2 regions of the Enterococcus hirae ATCC 9790 genome follow, and region 2 is predicted to be linked to the other one. Evidence: a T-box and tRNA genes for the amino acid it is inferred to sense, from the RefSeq annotation. Region 2 holds a T-box; the other holds one or more tRNA genes.

Region 1 (7,595 bases), 1.0 Mb from region 2:
AATGGACAGGTTGAATTTACAGATGGTCCAATTTCCTATCATGAACAACTGGTAGAAGCTGACCAGTAATCACTCTATCCGCTGATCTCGAAATCAAAAAAGAAGAGCCTAGGACAAAACTTGTCTCAGGCTCTTCTTTATTTGGACTGTTTCGCATCCCTCTTTTATTTCTCTAAATAAAATTCAAAACGATTCCCTACATATTGCGTACGAACATATTCAAATGGGGTACCGTCATCAAAATAAGAAGTTTGGCGTAAACGTAACACAGCATCTCCTTTTTTTACTTCTAAATATTCTGCAATTTTTTCTGAAGCAAGAATGGCTGTTATTGTTTGATTAGCTGCCCCGATCTTATGCCCACTTTTCTCTTCGAGTACCCGATAAAGAGAATTGGTAATTTCAGATTTACTATAGTCTGCAATAATCTTTTGCGGGATACTGGCTACTTCAAAACAGATTGGTATATCATCAGCATAACGAATTCGTTCCATACGAAGAATCGTTTCGTCTTTTTCCAGTTTCAGCTTCTCCATTTCACTAGAACTTGGGGAAGTTAAAAAATAAGAGATTGTCCGACTGGAGGGTACTCGATTCTGTGATTCCATAATTTCAGTAAAACTGGTCGCACCCGACATCTTTTCTTGGACTTTTTCTCTTGCAACATATGTACCTGAGCCAATTTTTCTTTCCAAAATCCCTTCATCAGCCAGGTTTTGAATGGCTTGACGTAAAGTCATTCGACTAACATTGAATTTCACTGCCAATTCTCTTTCAGAAGGAAGGCGATCACCGATTTTCCAAATACCTTGTTCGATTTCACTTTTGATCTGATCATGGATTTGTATATAGACTGGTAGTTGATTCGACATAACGTATATCCGCCCTTTCATTTCCTTTATTATAACTGGTATATACCTGGTTCACAACTGAAAAGGAAAAAGTTTCTTTTGCTCGACTAATTGTCGATCAATCATTTGCCAACCCGTTTATTTTATCCGAAAGTTTATGTAAGTAATTGTGTTTCCTTCCTCTTTAATCCAAGTGGAAGGATTGAAAATCATTTTGTAAAATAACAAAACCTCCAAAAGACAGCAAAATCACTGTTTTTTAGAGATTGTGTTATTCTTAACGGTTTTTTGAAAGCCATTTTTTTGTGTGATTGGTTGGACGCTTTGATTTCACTTGTATCGCTTTTTCTGATTTTTTCGGTAACCGGACTTCTACCTGATACTTTTCCGACTTAATCAAATCATAGATTTTCTCTGCAGTCTCATCTACTTTTTCTTTCCACTTCATTTTACTGCCCCCTTTTTTTGATCTACCTACTATTCACTCTAGCCTATTTCTTGATAATCTTCAAGAAACAAGCTGTTTTCACACAAAAAAAGAGTGATCTTAATAGATCACTCCGTACTACTGGGGTAGCTGGATTCGAACCAACGCATGAGGGAGTCAAAGTCCCTTGCCTTACCGCTTGGCTATACCCCAATGAAATGGAGGAGAGTGGATTCGAACCACTGAACCCTAAGGAACGGATTTACAGTCCGTCGCGTTTAGCCACTTCGCTACTCCTCCGAAAGGTTTGTATCAACCTGACTTAGTTATAATACCTAATTTTCCAGATTTTTGCAACCCCTTATTGAAAATTTTTTTGATATTTTTTTATTCGTGTAGATTCCAGTGACGAATAACTGTTTCTATCGCGTTTTCAAGACTCTTTTCTTTCCCAAAATCTTCTTCACCAAAAAAATTTCAAATTCTTTTGGTCCATAAGCCAAAATTTCCCCAATCATTTTTTTACCAATAAATAACTTAGTCACATCATAAGTTGTTCCTTTGATTTGTTTTTTGACTTCTTCGATACGTACTTCAATATCTTTATTTTTTTTGACATCTTTTTCCACCTCCATGATAGTTTATCATATTCAATCATGGAATGCCTACCATATGTCTAAAAGTTTTGTTCAACGCTATGCATCATTGAACTAAACCTTCACGTTGAGCGGTGAAATTGGCAGCTGCTCCAATCAAATTTGCATCATTTCGATAATCACATAATAAAATTTTAGGATCAAAGTCATTTAGTTCTAAATCAGTAGTTAATTGTTTCATTCGTTGATTGATTTCTGTTAATAACCCTGCTTTTGCAGAGATCCCCCCGCCAATCACGATGACTTCAGGATCAATCGAAAATTGGATACTAAACAAACCTTTTGTTAAATAATTATAAAAATTATCTACCTCTTCTTTTGCTAGTTCATCCCCTTGTTCTGCTCGTTCAAAGACTTCTTTTCCGCTATAAGTCGTACGTGAAACTCCCAAACGGTCACAGTAACGCCAAGCCATTTGAACTGCTGTACCAAGCTTACTAAATGTTTGATTGCCTTCTAAGAACATCAAGCCAAATTCTCCCCCGTACAAATGAGCGCCTTTATTTAGTTGTCCTTGGGTAAAGATTGCCCCACCTACTCCAGTCCCAAGTACAACAAATGCTACATGTTGATATTCTTTCGCTGCGCCTTCATAATACTCAGCCATTCCAGCACAATTAGCATCATTTTCGATCGTCACTGGTAAATGGAAGAGTTCTTCCAGTTCATGAAAAATATTGAATCCGTGGATATAAGGAATGGCACTAATCCCTTCAATCAGCTGTTTCTCCTGATTCACTACTCCAGGTGCGCTGATTGCTACGCCTTCAATCGCCTTCTGTTTTACAAACGTTTGGAATACCTGTTTTAAATGCGCTTTCATTTCTTCCCATGTCTTAGGAGTCGGAAATTGGCTGGTGTCTTCAAGCGCTTGTCCATTCCAATAGCCATATTTTACTGCGGAACCACCAAAATCAAAAACTAAAATACCCATCATTTATTTGTCTCCTTTTCTCATACTGTTTTTATTTTAAGTCAAGCCACAGTATTTTGAAAGCCTTTTTATGGATGAGTTCAAATTTTCTTTGCTAGAGTTACTTGATCTCGTAAACGTTGGCCATTTTCATAGATTGGCTGTTTATAATTTTTGACAAAATAATCTTTTTCTCTAGAAATTTCCAGGAAGCCGATTTTTTTATACAGTTGTAAAGCTGCTGATGACGTACTCCCCGTCCGAATAATGACTTGTTGTTGGGTGGTTTTTAACTTTTTCATTTCTTTTAGTGTATGGGTAAGCAACGCGTAGCCGATTCCTTGACCTTGAACTTTTGGAGCTACAGCTAAATTCATTATTTCAAACACTAATTTATTTGTGATAAAAACGATCACTCCTTGAATGTCGTTTTCTGCTTTCCATATAAAACCAGCACCTTGATCAATGTATCGTTGGACGTTTTCCTCTTCAGGATCTGCATCCAACAATAATGACCAAGGTAAAGTTGATTGCTCTAGTTTGACAATTCTTTTTTCTTCAGAATGCTCGGTCTTACCTGACTGTTTATTTTTCATCATAATTAGGCATCTCTTTATCTTTTTTATTACGTGTCAATTGGCAATTTAAAGGCACGTAATCGATTCCGCCCTTTACGAATGGATGGCAACGCAAAATGCGTGCTGTCCCCATCAGCGTTCCTTTAAATGCACCGTGTACTTGAATCGCACGTATCATATAGTTTGAACAAGTAGGATAGTACCGACAGCTAGGTGGGAAAGCAGGAGAAATAAACCGTTGATAAAAACGGACAATAGCCACTAAGATTTTTTTCATCTCATCACCTCATTATTAAAGCTTTGATCCTCATTCTCCTATTCATGACAAACGACTGTTCAAAGGAGCAATAATCTGCCAAACAGTGGAATGACTCACAATAAAAAAGGACTTCTCAAAAGCGAAAATTCGTTTTAAGAAATCCTTTGTTTGCTTACACTATCATTTTCACAAAACTCTTTATCTGAAAAAATCCTGGATGTGCAGCCACAAACTTGGTTGAAAAACCTTAAACGGATTTCCACCACCGATAACCCCGTATCCAATCATTGTTCCAGCTACAAATAAAAGAATTAGTAGTAGTATGACAACTAAAATCTTCACCAATGTGATTAAAATATACCGTTGGCTACTCATTTTATCACGTCCTTAAACAGTGACTTGAGCTGTTTTATCAGCGGGCGTTTGATCGATTGCCACACGTTCCACATCTGCACCTAAGTTTTGCAATTTAATATGGAATTGATAATAACCACGATCTAAGTATTTAAGATTGCGAACGCGTGTTATGCCATTTGCTTTTAAACCAGCAAGTACTAATGCTGCAGCAGCTCGTAAATCTGTTGCATAAACTTCAGCACCTTGTAATTCATGATTCCCGTCCATAATCGCTACATTTCCATCAATCTTCACATGGGCGTTCATACGGCGCATTTCTTCCAAATGTTGGAAGCGATTCTCAAAAACTGTTTCAGTCACCATGCTCGTTCCCTCAGCGACTAACTGAATAGCAGTCATTTGGGCTTGCATGTCTGTCGGAAAACCAGGATGAGGCATTGTTTTGACGTCAGTTGGTAAAATATGTTTTGGACCAACAACTCGAATGCCGCCTTCTTCTTCAGTGATCGTTGCACCCATTTCAATTAATTTAGAAATCAACGGACGATTATGTTCTGAGATTGCATCTGCGATCAAGACATTTCCTTCAGTCATCGCTGCTGCTACCATAAAGGTACCTGCTTCGATCCGGTCTTGAACAATTGCGTGTTTCACTGCATGCAGATGATCGACTCCTTCGATACGCATCGTTTCCGTACCAGCACCATAGATATTTGCGCCCATTTTATTTAAAATATTTGCAAGATCTACAATTTCAGGTTCTCGAGCGACGTTTTCGATGATCGTTGTTCCTTTAGCTTTTACTGCTGCCATCATGATATTTTGAGTGGCTCCAACACTTGGAAAATCTAAATAGATCGTGTTACCGATCAATTCATCCGCAATAGCTTCGATGTAGCCATTTTTTTGAATGATTTTCGCACCCAATGCTTGGAATCCTTTAAGATGTAAATCAATTGGACGTTTCCCAATCGCACATCCCCCTGGCATGGCAACTTTTGCATGACCATTTCTAGCAAGTAATGGTCCCATTACAACGATAGAAGCACGCATTTGACTCACATATTCATATGGCGCTTCGATTTCTAATTGTCTTGACGCATCAAGCGTTACTTGATTATTGTCTTCATCAAACACTACATCTACATTTAAATGACGAATCACTTGATTCATAGTGAAGACGTCAGAAAGAATTGGAACGTTGTCTAAAACGGTTGTTCCTTCTTCAGCCAACAAACTAGCAGCTAAAATAGGTAGAACAGCATTTTTAGCTCCTTCGATTTTTACTGTTCCATTCAATTGTTTGCCACCTTTGACGATGATCTCTTCCATGTTGTTCCCCCCAAAAAATTCCAATGAGCTATAAAGACTCAAAATCTTTTCTATTATATCATTTCTTTTATTAAAATAGTACCTTTTTTTATAGTACCTTTTTTTACTGCAGGCTAACGAAAAGATTTCGACACAATGCAATAATTTCTAAGAAGAAATTACTGGCAGTATATCCTAAAAAAATAGAGAAGAATACAATCGCCATTCGAATTTGCGTATCATGCAATTTTTTAAAAAACATCTCAATTCGCAGTGACCGCAACGACCAGAAAGCCAGATAAATAAAAGCTAAATGACTCACGATTCGAATAATTGCATCAATTCCGTATACTTGCATAGTGACGTCCCTTCAAAATTATACTTTTTTTAATAACTAACAAAATGATGATACCATAAATTGGAAAAATAGAGAAATTATTGGTTGTAAAAAGATGGAATTTGTTGGCTAAACGAGACGAGAATTTTCAAGAACTTTACATTCAAATGATGACTCTGTTTCAATACCTTATTTTTATAAACTATTTTAACTACTATTTCACATGCTTTTTTGATGAAAGTTGTTCCTTATTTGCTTATGTACTCATATCATTATAATAGAATTTACCATTGATAATTAAACGATTATTTAATATAAATATATGCCCTCTCTTATAGTGTAGGAACAAAAAATCCTTTGTTTAATTTCTTGATGATCGTACAATCAAGTCTATTTCTTTTTTTTGCCATCTTCTTTGCTTGTACTTTAAGGTCAGCTAAGTTATTTGTTATTGTTTCATTTAAATTCTTTTATCTACATATTCGTTGGTTGATTGTTTCTGGTTTCACTTGATTTTCTTTAAAGGATGGTTGTTCTGCTACTTTTAGCTCAAATAATTTATTTTTTATTTCATTTAGATACTTTTGTCTACATATTCGTTGGTTGATTGTTTCTGGTTTCACTTGATTCTTTTGAAAGGGTGGTTGTTCATTCAACGTTTGCCAACTTTTTGGTTTATAACTTTTCCATTCATTTGGAGGTGTTTTCCAAGGTGCAGGCACTTCATATCCATCTTCAAAAAAATGTACCTTTCCTTCAAAATCTTTCCAATTGCGAAAGAGATAGCGAAGTTCTTTAGGAGTGAAAGCCTTTTTATCTTTTTTTCTATAATACGTTTCATATCTAAATCATCAATACAATAATAAATGGTTACATTTTCATTATCTCTTGCACTGTCTAATCCAATTTTACAACCTCTAACAATCAGCTGTCCTGTATATTTGCGATTTTTCTCACATAGGTGTTCTATATTTTTTTTCGTAGCTTTATGTAGCCCAGGATTAAAATTGTTTACTTTATTTTTTTCAGTATCTTGTGTGCGTTGAAAATAGTAAGACCATAAAGGCCACCAATCTTTAAATGGTGAAATATATTTTTTCCAATTTATTGAAAAATCTTTTAAGTATTCAAGATTCATCGGATTTTTTGGGTGATCATATGTAATCGATGAAAAATGATTATTGTACTCTCTGATATCACAGGGACCTTGTCCTTCAGTAACACTTGAATAGAATCCTTTTTTTCTAATTTTTTCAATCTGTTTCTGTAAGTTTTCCGCTTTTGTTGATAAGCCATAAAATAGAATTATTTCCTGTTTCATCGTTCATTTTCCTTCCCATAAGTTTATTTATTTTTAGTTTTCAAGGTAAATAATAGCAGCAATAATCGTCCTCCTTTGAACTTTTTTCTTTTGTCCTATTCCGATTTAACAAAAAAATAGTCATACTACGAAAATTAAAACACTCAACGTTCTTCCATAGCGGGAGATTGATTGTTTCTAATCGGTTGTTTTTTTAACTGAGTTCTCTGATCCATAATTGTCTTGTTTTTTTGTTCTGCTGTTTCAAACTCAGCTTTTCTAGCGAGATTTAATTTTATTCGTTCTTTCGAATAAGCAATGTTTTGATCAGTACTAGGATTAAAAAATTGATTTGTTTGATCAGTAGGAATCGATTTATCTTGTATTATTGCATCATAAAATGGCTTTTGGATTTTCTCATTTAGTTGCGGGTGAAATATATAAATTGGTGGGAGATATTGCTGATAATTTAACTGCCCTGTTCGCTTGATGACATCAATTTGGCTACATGGTATTTTCTTTGATATTTCATTTATGTTTATTACGCCGTATTTATCTATCTGTTCTTTTAATTTAGTATCCAGCCTTGACAATTTATATTGCATT
Region 2 (7,595 bases):
ACTTTGAATGCGGCGAATAAACCAAGGACAAACATGATAACCACTGGGATATACACACCTAACCAAACGCCGATGTTCCCACCAACTTTGGCCATATCAAATTTCAAGTTCAAAATTGTAATGATCCAATAAATAACTAAAATACAACCTAATACAAATAAATGATTATTGCCTAATTCTACGTTCCCGAATGTATTTCCTAATAATGGACCTAATGTTGATGCAACCATAACCATCCCTGGGAACATTTGAACCCAAAGCAACCAGGCAACAACAAATCCCCATTTACTTCCTAAGGCAGTTTTGACCCATAATTGTGGTCCACCTTCTTGTGGAAGCATCGTAGAAAGCTCACCAGAAACCATCGAAATAGGACCGGCAAAAAACAGTACGGCAAAAATTGAATAAAAAATCAATGTCCAACCAACGGCTGCTAAAGTCGGAATACTCCGAACTGTCGCACACAAAGCCATCGTCAGACCGACAAAGGTCCCAAGACCCATTTTACTTACTTGTGATTTACTCACTGTTGACACGCTCCTTGTTTTTTTGAATAAAAAACATTGTCTTCAAAGTAATCCCAAGTCGCAAGACAAAAGCCAAGAGGTTGTTCCCCACAACTTTTTTAGTATAAAAACGATGCTTAGTGACTGGATTTTATTAGTTATTATTTGCTAAAAAAGAAAAATCTGAAATAGTCTTGTGTTCCATTCGCTGTATTTGTATTGAAGCTTTTCGATCTTTCTCTTCATTCATACAAAATACCTAAAAGAGCGCAAGCTATTTCATTACAACCTCGGCTGTTTTGAACAGATTACTTGTATCGCTTCAAAGACAACCTGTAAAACAAAAAACACCTGAGCAGATAACAGAAGTGCTGAGCTCAGAAAAACCAGCAGAAGAATCTAAAAAATAACTTTTTGTATTTTAAAGATCCTTCAACTGTATTTTTCGATTGAGCTACCACCGTTTATTCGGTTTTATAGCATACAATAAAAGTGACTTCTACTTCTTATACTCAGAATGTTTTTTATTTTATTATTTTTCTTCGCTTGCTAGTAATTGATTTGCGTAGATTTTTTCTAATTTTTCTTGAAGAGCTGCTTTGATTTTTCCAGCATATTCTTCGAAGTTTTCTGCTTTATTCATGTATGGTGTCATTACACTTGCACGTAAAACAGTTACTTTTCCTGCACGGTTCCATTCTTCATCTGAGAAACCTAATTGGTTCACAAATTGTAATGGGCTGTTGCCATAATCTGGAATAGCAAAGTCAGTGTGTGATGTCAAGAATTCATTACCATAGATGCTACCTTTAACGTATGAAGAGTAGTCATAAACGTCATGATTCAATTTGTTCATTGCAACTAGATCGTCGTTGCCTTTTTCTTTAAATACATAGTCAACCATATTGAAATCTGGGTAAGTTAATGGATGTACTTCGATTTCTTTATCGCCAACTTTAAATGATAAATCTTGTAAGAAGTTATAGAAACGATGTGCTCCTTCAATTGAAGCTCCCATCAATTTACCATAACCAGTTACATTAAGTGGTAAGACATGATGTGCAGCCCAAACACTAGCAGCAGTTGCTCCTGCTTTTGAACCTTCTAAAATGTATGCACCAAGTAATGCTGGGATATCTGCGCCTTTTTCAAACACGTAAGTAGCAAAGTAAGAAATAACGTCGCGCATACGTACGTCTTTGATGACGATCCCACCAGCTGAGTAAGGAACATAACCCATTTTATGTGGATCAATTGTTACAGATTCTGCTTCTTCAATTGCTTTGAAGGCACGGTGTACATCTTCTAAGATATAATCTTTGTTTTCTGTAAATACATGATGTTTTGCATGAACATCTTTTAATTCTTCAAATGGAATAAAGTTATTTTCTTCGTCTAAGAAAATGGAACGACCATAACCGCCGTAAGCAGCATCAACATGCAAGTAGAAGTAAATACCATCTTTTTCTAATACTCGACGTAATGCAACAATTTTATCGATACCGTCAATGGCTCCTTCTTCTGTCGAACCAACAACACCGACTACACCCAAGATTGGTGTTTTTTCAGCTGCTAGTTGACGAACGATTTTTTCAAGTTCGTTGATATCCATTCGATAGTTGTGATCAACTGGTACAGGGATTACTTGATCTAACCCGATACCGATGATATCAGCTGCTTTTAGCCATGAGTAATGTTTCGTTTGTGGTACTAACCATTTTCCTAATTGTTGTAAATGTTTTCCGCTACGTGCAGAATGTGCTTTGATGTCATCAATTTTTTCTGGAACACTATCTAACAAGTCCATGATTTCTTTTGTAGACATGTTCATCAATTCCCAGTCACTTTTTCCTGAGACTAATTCAGGTGCAACTTCTTTCATTGCAAGTGGAAGTGATTTGATGTTACGTGCATACCAAAGACCTTCTAAGTTAGCTAAAGAACCATCAGCAACGATGTGTCCCCAGCCATCTTTATAGCCCATTAATTTCGCAAACTCTAGTCCTACTTCTTCTTCCATTTGACTTGTTGCTGGAGAAGATTCGTAAGCAACGTTGTTACCATTCCATAGCATTGCGAAATTATATGCTAGTAAAGATGGCATTAATGTTTCAGAGTTCATATGACCCCAATAACGTCCAGCTGTATGCCATGGTACTGAGTGAGTACGCATACGAGCTGAGATTTCAGATAAAACATCTTTTGTTTTATTGACTGTGTGCTCAAAACTTGCACTACTTTGTTCTTCTGGTGTAATAACTGGCATGTCTTGTGGCATGTAGTTTTGTCGCCAGCCTAAATGTTCATCTACTAAATCGTTCAACAAATCTTTATAGAGTTGGCCGTTCTCCGCTTTGTCTCCGATAAATAGTGCATTTAGGTTTAATTCATTTGACAATGATTCCATGTGAAACCCTCCTAAAAAATATTTAAATTTTGTCGAGCCCTACATTACACCTGTTTTTTATTTCTGTAAACTAAATCACAAGTGGTTTTTTAATCATTTTATAATAATTATCAATTGTGCAAATTGTTTACACATTTAAAAAAATTAAAAAAACGAGGGAATTTACAAAAGTAAATTCCCTCGTAAAGATTGTATTAACGAGATCCCACGTCACCCTTTTAGGTTGGGTTTCAAAATTGGAATCTTGTAATAGAGTTGACCATTTTCAAGCCAAAAAATTACTAAATTCTAATCAACTACTTTGGCCAAAAAGTAATTTTTCTTACCCTTTCGAATAACCACAAACTTACCATCAAATTCCTTCGATGGATCTATGACAAAATTTAAATCGGTAACACGGTCACCGTTAATACTTATAGCTCCGTTTGAAACATCTTCACGCGCTTGGCGTTTTGATGGTTCAATTTTTGTGGAAACCAATAATTCCACGATATTTTCAGGTTTACTTGAAATTTCAACGTTTGGCATTTTACCAAATCCTTGAGCGATCTCAGCTGCATTTAATTCTTTGATGTTTCCAGAGAACAATGCTTCTGTTATTTTTTGCGCTTCTTTCAAGTCTTCTTCACTATGAACGAATCTCGTCACTTCTTCTGCTAAACGTCGTTGTGCTTCACGTTTTTCAGGTTCAGTTTCAACTTTTTTCGCCAAATCTTCAATTTCTTCTTGTGATAAGAAAGTAAAGAATTTCAAGTATTTCACAACATCTCGGTCATCTTGGTTCAACCAGAATTGGTAGAACTCAAATGGTGATGTTTTCTCAGGATCTAACCAGATAGCGCCACCGGCAGTTTTACCAAATTTTGTCCCATCCGCTTTTAACATCAATGGGATCGTTAAACCGAATGCTTCTGCTTCTGGTCCTTCTAATTTACGGATTAAGTCTAATCCAGCTGTGATGTTCCCCCATTGATCAGCACCACCGATTTGTAGTTGAACATCATATGTTTTGTGTAAGTGTAAAAAGTCAATTGATTGCAAGATTTGGTAAGTAAATTCTGTAAATGAGATACCGACTTCCAAACGACTTGCTACGATATCTTTCGCTAACATCGTGTTAATATTGAAGTTTTTACCGTAATCACGTAAAAATTCAAGTAATGAGATTTTTGATAACCAATCATAGTTATTCACAAACGTGATGTTTGCATCTTTCCCAAATAATTTTCTCATTTGGTTAGATAAAGCATCGACATTATGTTGGACTTGTTCCATTGTTTGTAAGACACGTTCTGTCTTACGACCACTTGGGTCTCCAATTGTACCTGTTCCGCCACCGATCAGAATGTATGGATGATGTCCTGCCAATTGAAATCTTTTCATCATCATAAATGGAATCAAATGTCCGATGTGCATAGAATCCCCAGTTGGGTCAACTCCGCAATATAGTGAAATACTCTTTTCGTCAACAAGTTCACGAAGTCTTTCTTCATTCGTTTGTTGGTTAATGGCATCACGCCAAGTTAATTCGTCGATAATATTCATGTTAAATCCCTCCGTATCATTTTATTGTGAAAGCAGGAACCTGCTATCATTCATACTAATTAAAATCAATAAAAAAATCCCTTGGTTAACTAACCAAGGGACGAAATCTCGCGGTACCACCCATTTTATATGTTTCATTCAAAACATATCACTCAAACATTTAACGCTGTCACGTGACAAATCAATGCCAAAGGCTCCTAAAATGTAATTCGTCTTAAAGCTTGTACTAGTTCTCAGCAACCACTAGCTCTCTGAAACATTGGCTTTAATAACTACTGCGTTTTGATCATTGCCTGTTATCAAGTTAATATGTGTCTATCATAGAACGCTATTTTTTCTTTGTCAATAAAAAAGATAAAAATTTCTTTCTATACTTCTTCAGCAATGGAATAAAACAGTAAAATCCGAACATTCTTTTTTTAAATCATTTGCATCCAATTACCTAAAATACCTCATTGATCCCTTTATTTCATCCGTTTTTTCTAAGATGAATGATCCATTCAATGGCGCTCATTTGACCATCAAATGAAAATTTTAAAAATTTTCGAAGCTTAAGAAAATTTTATAAACTAGTATTTATCAACGACAAATTTACTTCTTTTATTTTATTATTTTAACGTTTTCGATCATCTAAGCGATCCAATACCTCTTTCTCTCACCCTAATTAATGTTATTATTTCCCATTCAATCGAAGGTATAAAGGCATCAATTCCTGCATACCATCTAAAATCAACTTTTCAGCATCTTTTAATTCATTCGGATAAAAATAAAGCTTACCAAGTTGGAAGGTTTTATGCTCCATTGCTTTTTTTAATTCGATTTGTTTTTGCTTATCCGTCAAATAGGTGGCTAACGGCAGGTGATCCACCAGTTCATGTTCTGGTTGCGGCCAAATATAATACTCTTCAACTGGGATGTGCTTACTCCATTCCTTTAAAACCGTTAGTAGATGATTGAAGGACGAAATACTTCCTTGGCGTTCTTCACTTTTATAATGTTGAAACATCAAATAGATTTGAAATTGTTTTTTATTTAGCAAAGTAGCTAAACAAGCATTTTCCTGTTGGCGTCCTTCACTACGGTACGCACACCAAAAATGGCTTCTGAGATTCCAACCATTCGTCCAACTTTCGATTTTTGGTTTCCTCATCTGCCATTGCAAGGGTGTTGCTTTCGCCACTTGTTCATTCATTTTTTTCCACTTTTGCCAGTGTGTTTGATACCTCACCTTAAGCTGTGCTAATTCTTCAGTAGTATATCTTTCTTTTAACTGCTTAAAGGTAAACATCGAACGATCAAACAATTCATAATCACTAGTTAATAAATCCATTCCGCCACTTCTTTCTTAACGATTTCCCTATCCTACATTGTAAAGACTATCAATGAGAGAAACAACAAAAATAGCAAGAAAAGAGTGAGCATGGAATTATTTCGGTGAAAATACTCGATAATCATCTTCCTTTATCATTTAGATCTTGTTTTGCTTGTGTAATTGGTTGTCTATTAACTGGATTCTGCTTTGTTGTCTCATTTTTCTGTACTTTGTCTTTTAATTGAGCTTTTTGTGGCTGTCCATTCCCTTGTTCTGATTCCATATGCTTTTCCAGAGAGGCGATCAGCTTATCTGTATATTCTATATCTTGTTTTACCAATCCTTTAAAACTATTAATCAAAGGCATCATTTTGGCAACCAGAAGTTGTGATTGACTCTGAGTAGTGTTTTCCAGTTGAACATTCAAATTTAAAAAACGCTCTCTTTCCTTGCTCACATCTTTCTTTAACTTTTCAAGACTTTTTGTTCCTAGAAGTTTTTTCCCTAATGCTAACTCAGCTTTTTGAGCGTCAATTTCTTTTTTCAACATATATTTTTGTAACCAATTCACACCTTTTGCTAATTTTTCTTCGTTTTTGTTCATACTATCCTGCAATTTATCGATTCGTTGAGTCAAATGAACCTTCATATTTTCCTGATCTCGTGGTTCTACGTCTAATTTTTTTGCATGATTTAAATAATTTAATCGATTCATCCGTTCTTTTTTCAAATAAGAAACTCGAGCATACTGCTTCTGTCTTTGCTTATCTAACTCTAGGATCGTTTTATATGTATGTAAAAATTCCTTATCCAATAGCATGGGAATTTCCATCTTTATACTCTTTTTTTATTTCCATTTACCTCAGTTAATTGGTAAATCTTGGCATTTTTTTTAGATACTACTTCTTGTTCAACAAGCTGATAAATTTTTTCTTTTGTTTTAACCTCTTTTGCTTTTGGTAGTATTGACATTTTTTTACTCCTTATCATTTAGTAATCGAGATATTTCGAAAACGAATGCGTTGTGCCTAAACTTAGACGAAACGCATTTGGACAAACGAAACTTTCCAAACATATTACTAATTACGTGAATCGTGTTCAGGCGTTGATCTTTGTTGTTTCTCTGGTTGGCTTTGTTGTTTCCCTGGTTGGCTTTGTGGCTGCGTAACTCCTTCTATCAGAGTATATAATTCACGTGGACCATTTGTTTTTTGCACATCATTTATTTTTATTGTTTCATGCACTTCATTTGTTTCTTGCTCATCATTTCTTTCCATTTCGGCTTGTACTTTATTCTGATATTCATGTAACTCCGCATTTAGTACTTGTGGGCGATGATTCTTGATATTTTCAAATCTCTGCTGTGTCTCTAAGAAATTTTTTTCGGTCGTATAAATTGAGCGAGCAAGTTCGCCTAATAGCGGTGCCACGTACGGAAATAGACTGGCTGATACTTTATTATTTAAATCTATAAAACCTTTCTTCACCATACTAAATTGTTCATTCATATTCAAATCAGAATATTCTTTCGTTATTTTATTTATCCATTTCTTCTTTATCTTTTTACTATCAACCTCCCCACTCAAACTATAGCCTTTCCCATAAAGTGATGATAGATCAGACTCCAGTTTACCTTTTATAAGCTTTTGTTCATTTTCCAATGAACGCTTCTCTTTTTCCAAAGCTCCTATTTCACCTGTAAAATAACTTAAAAATCTTCTAAACGGTGAAGCTTTGATCTTATCGATTTCATCAGTCTTCTCCTTGATTAGTACTGGTATTGCATTTAACCGATTCAATTTGTTATCCATGTTGTTTTTTTCAC

What was found. A T-box is a leader RNA that pairs with one kind of tRNA and senses whether it is charged. The one in region 2 lies ahead of tyrS (tyrosine--tRNA ligase), so its partner is inferred to be a tRNA-Tyr.
Region 1: it has a tRNA-Tyr gene. The T-box ahead of tyrS (tyrosine--tRNA ligase) is inferred to sense a tRNA for this amino acid. The anticodon was not compared.

The regions. Positions count from the first base shown of each region.
Region 1 covers NC_018081.1:1,684,451-1,692,045, reverse strand. The annotation lists gene EHR_RS08070 (YigZ family protein) at 1-69, shown strand, start outside; gene EHR_RS08065 (GntR family transcriptional regulator) at 165-872, opposite strand; gene EHR_RS14255 (hypothetical protein) at 1,129-1,299, opposite strand; tRNA gene EHR_RS08060 (tRNA-Gln) at 1,420-1,491, opposite strand; tRNA gene EHR_RS08055 (tRNA-Tyr) at 1,498-1,578, opposite strand; partial or broken gene EHR_RS08050 (DUF2969 family protein) at 1,666-1,913, opposite strand; gene EHR_RS08045 (ROK family protein) at 1,981-2,868, opposite strand; gene EHR_RS08040 (GNAT family N-acetyltransferase) at 2,949-3,446, opposite strand; gene yidD (membrane protein insertion efficiency factor YidD) at 3,433-3,702, opposite strand; gene EHR_RS13815 (DNA-directed RNA polymerase subunit beta) at 3,883-4,059, opposite strand; gene murA (UDP-N-acetylglucosamine 1-carboxyvinyltransferase) at 4,072-5,373, opposite strand; gene EHR_RS13810 (DUF1146 family protein) at 5,477-5,710, opposite strand; gene EHR_RS08025 (hypothetical protein) at 6,160-6,345, opposite strand; gene EHR_RS08020 (hypothetical protein) at 6,342-7,010, opposite strand; gene EHR_RS08015 (hypothetical protein) at 7,154-7,595, opposite strand, start outside.
Region 2 covers NC_018081.1:650,134-657,728, forward strand. The annotation lists gene tyrP (tyrosine-tyramine antiporter) at 1-527, opposite strand, end outside; gene tdc (tyrosine decarboxylase) at 1,039-2,913, opposite strand; gene tyrS (tyrosine--tRNA ligase) at 3,202-4,458, opposite strand; T-box leader at 4,552-4,757, opposite strand; gene EHR_RS03170 (HI_0552 family protein) at 5,132-5,788, opposite strand; gene EHR_RS03175 (hypothetical protein) at 5,910-6,602, opposite strand; gene EHR_RS14205 (hypothetical protein) at 6,605-6,742, opposite strand; gene EHR_RS03180 (hypothetical protein) at 6,850-7,595, opposite strand, start outside.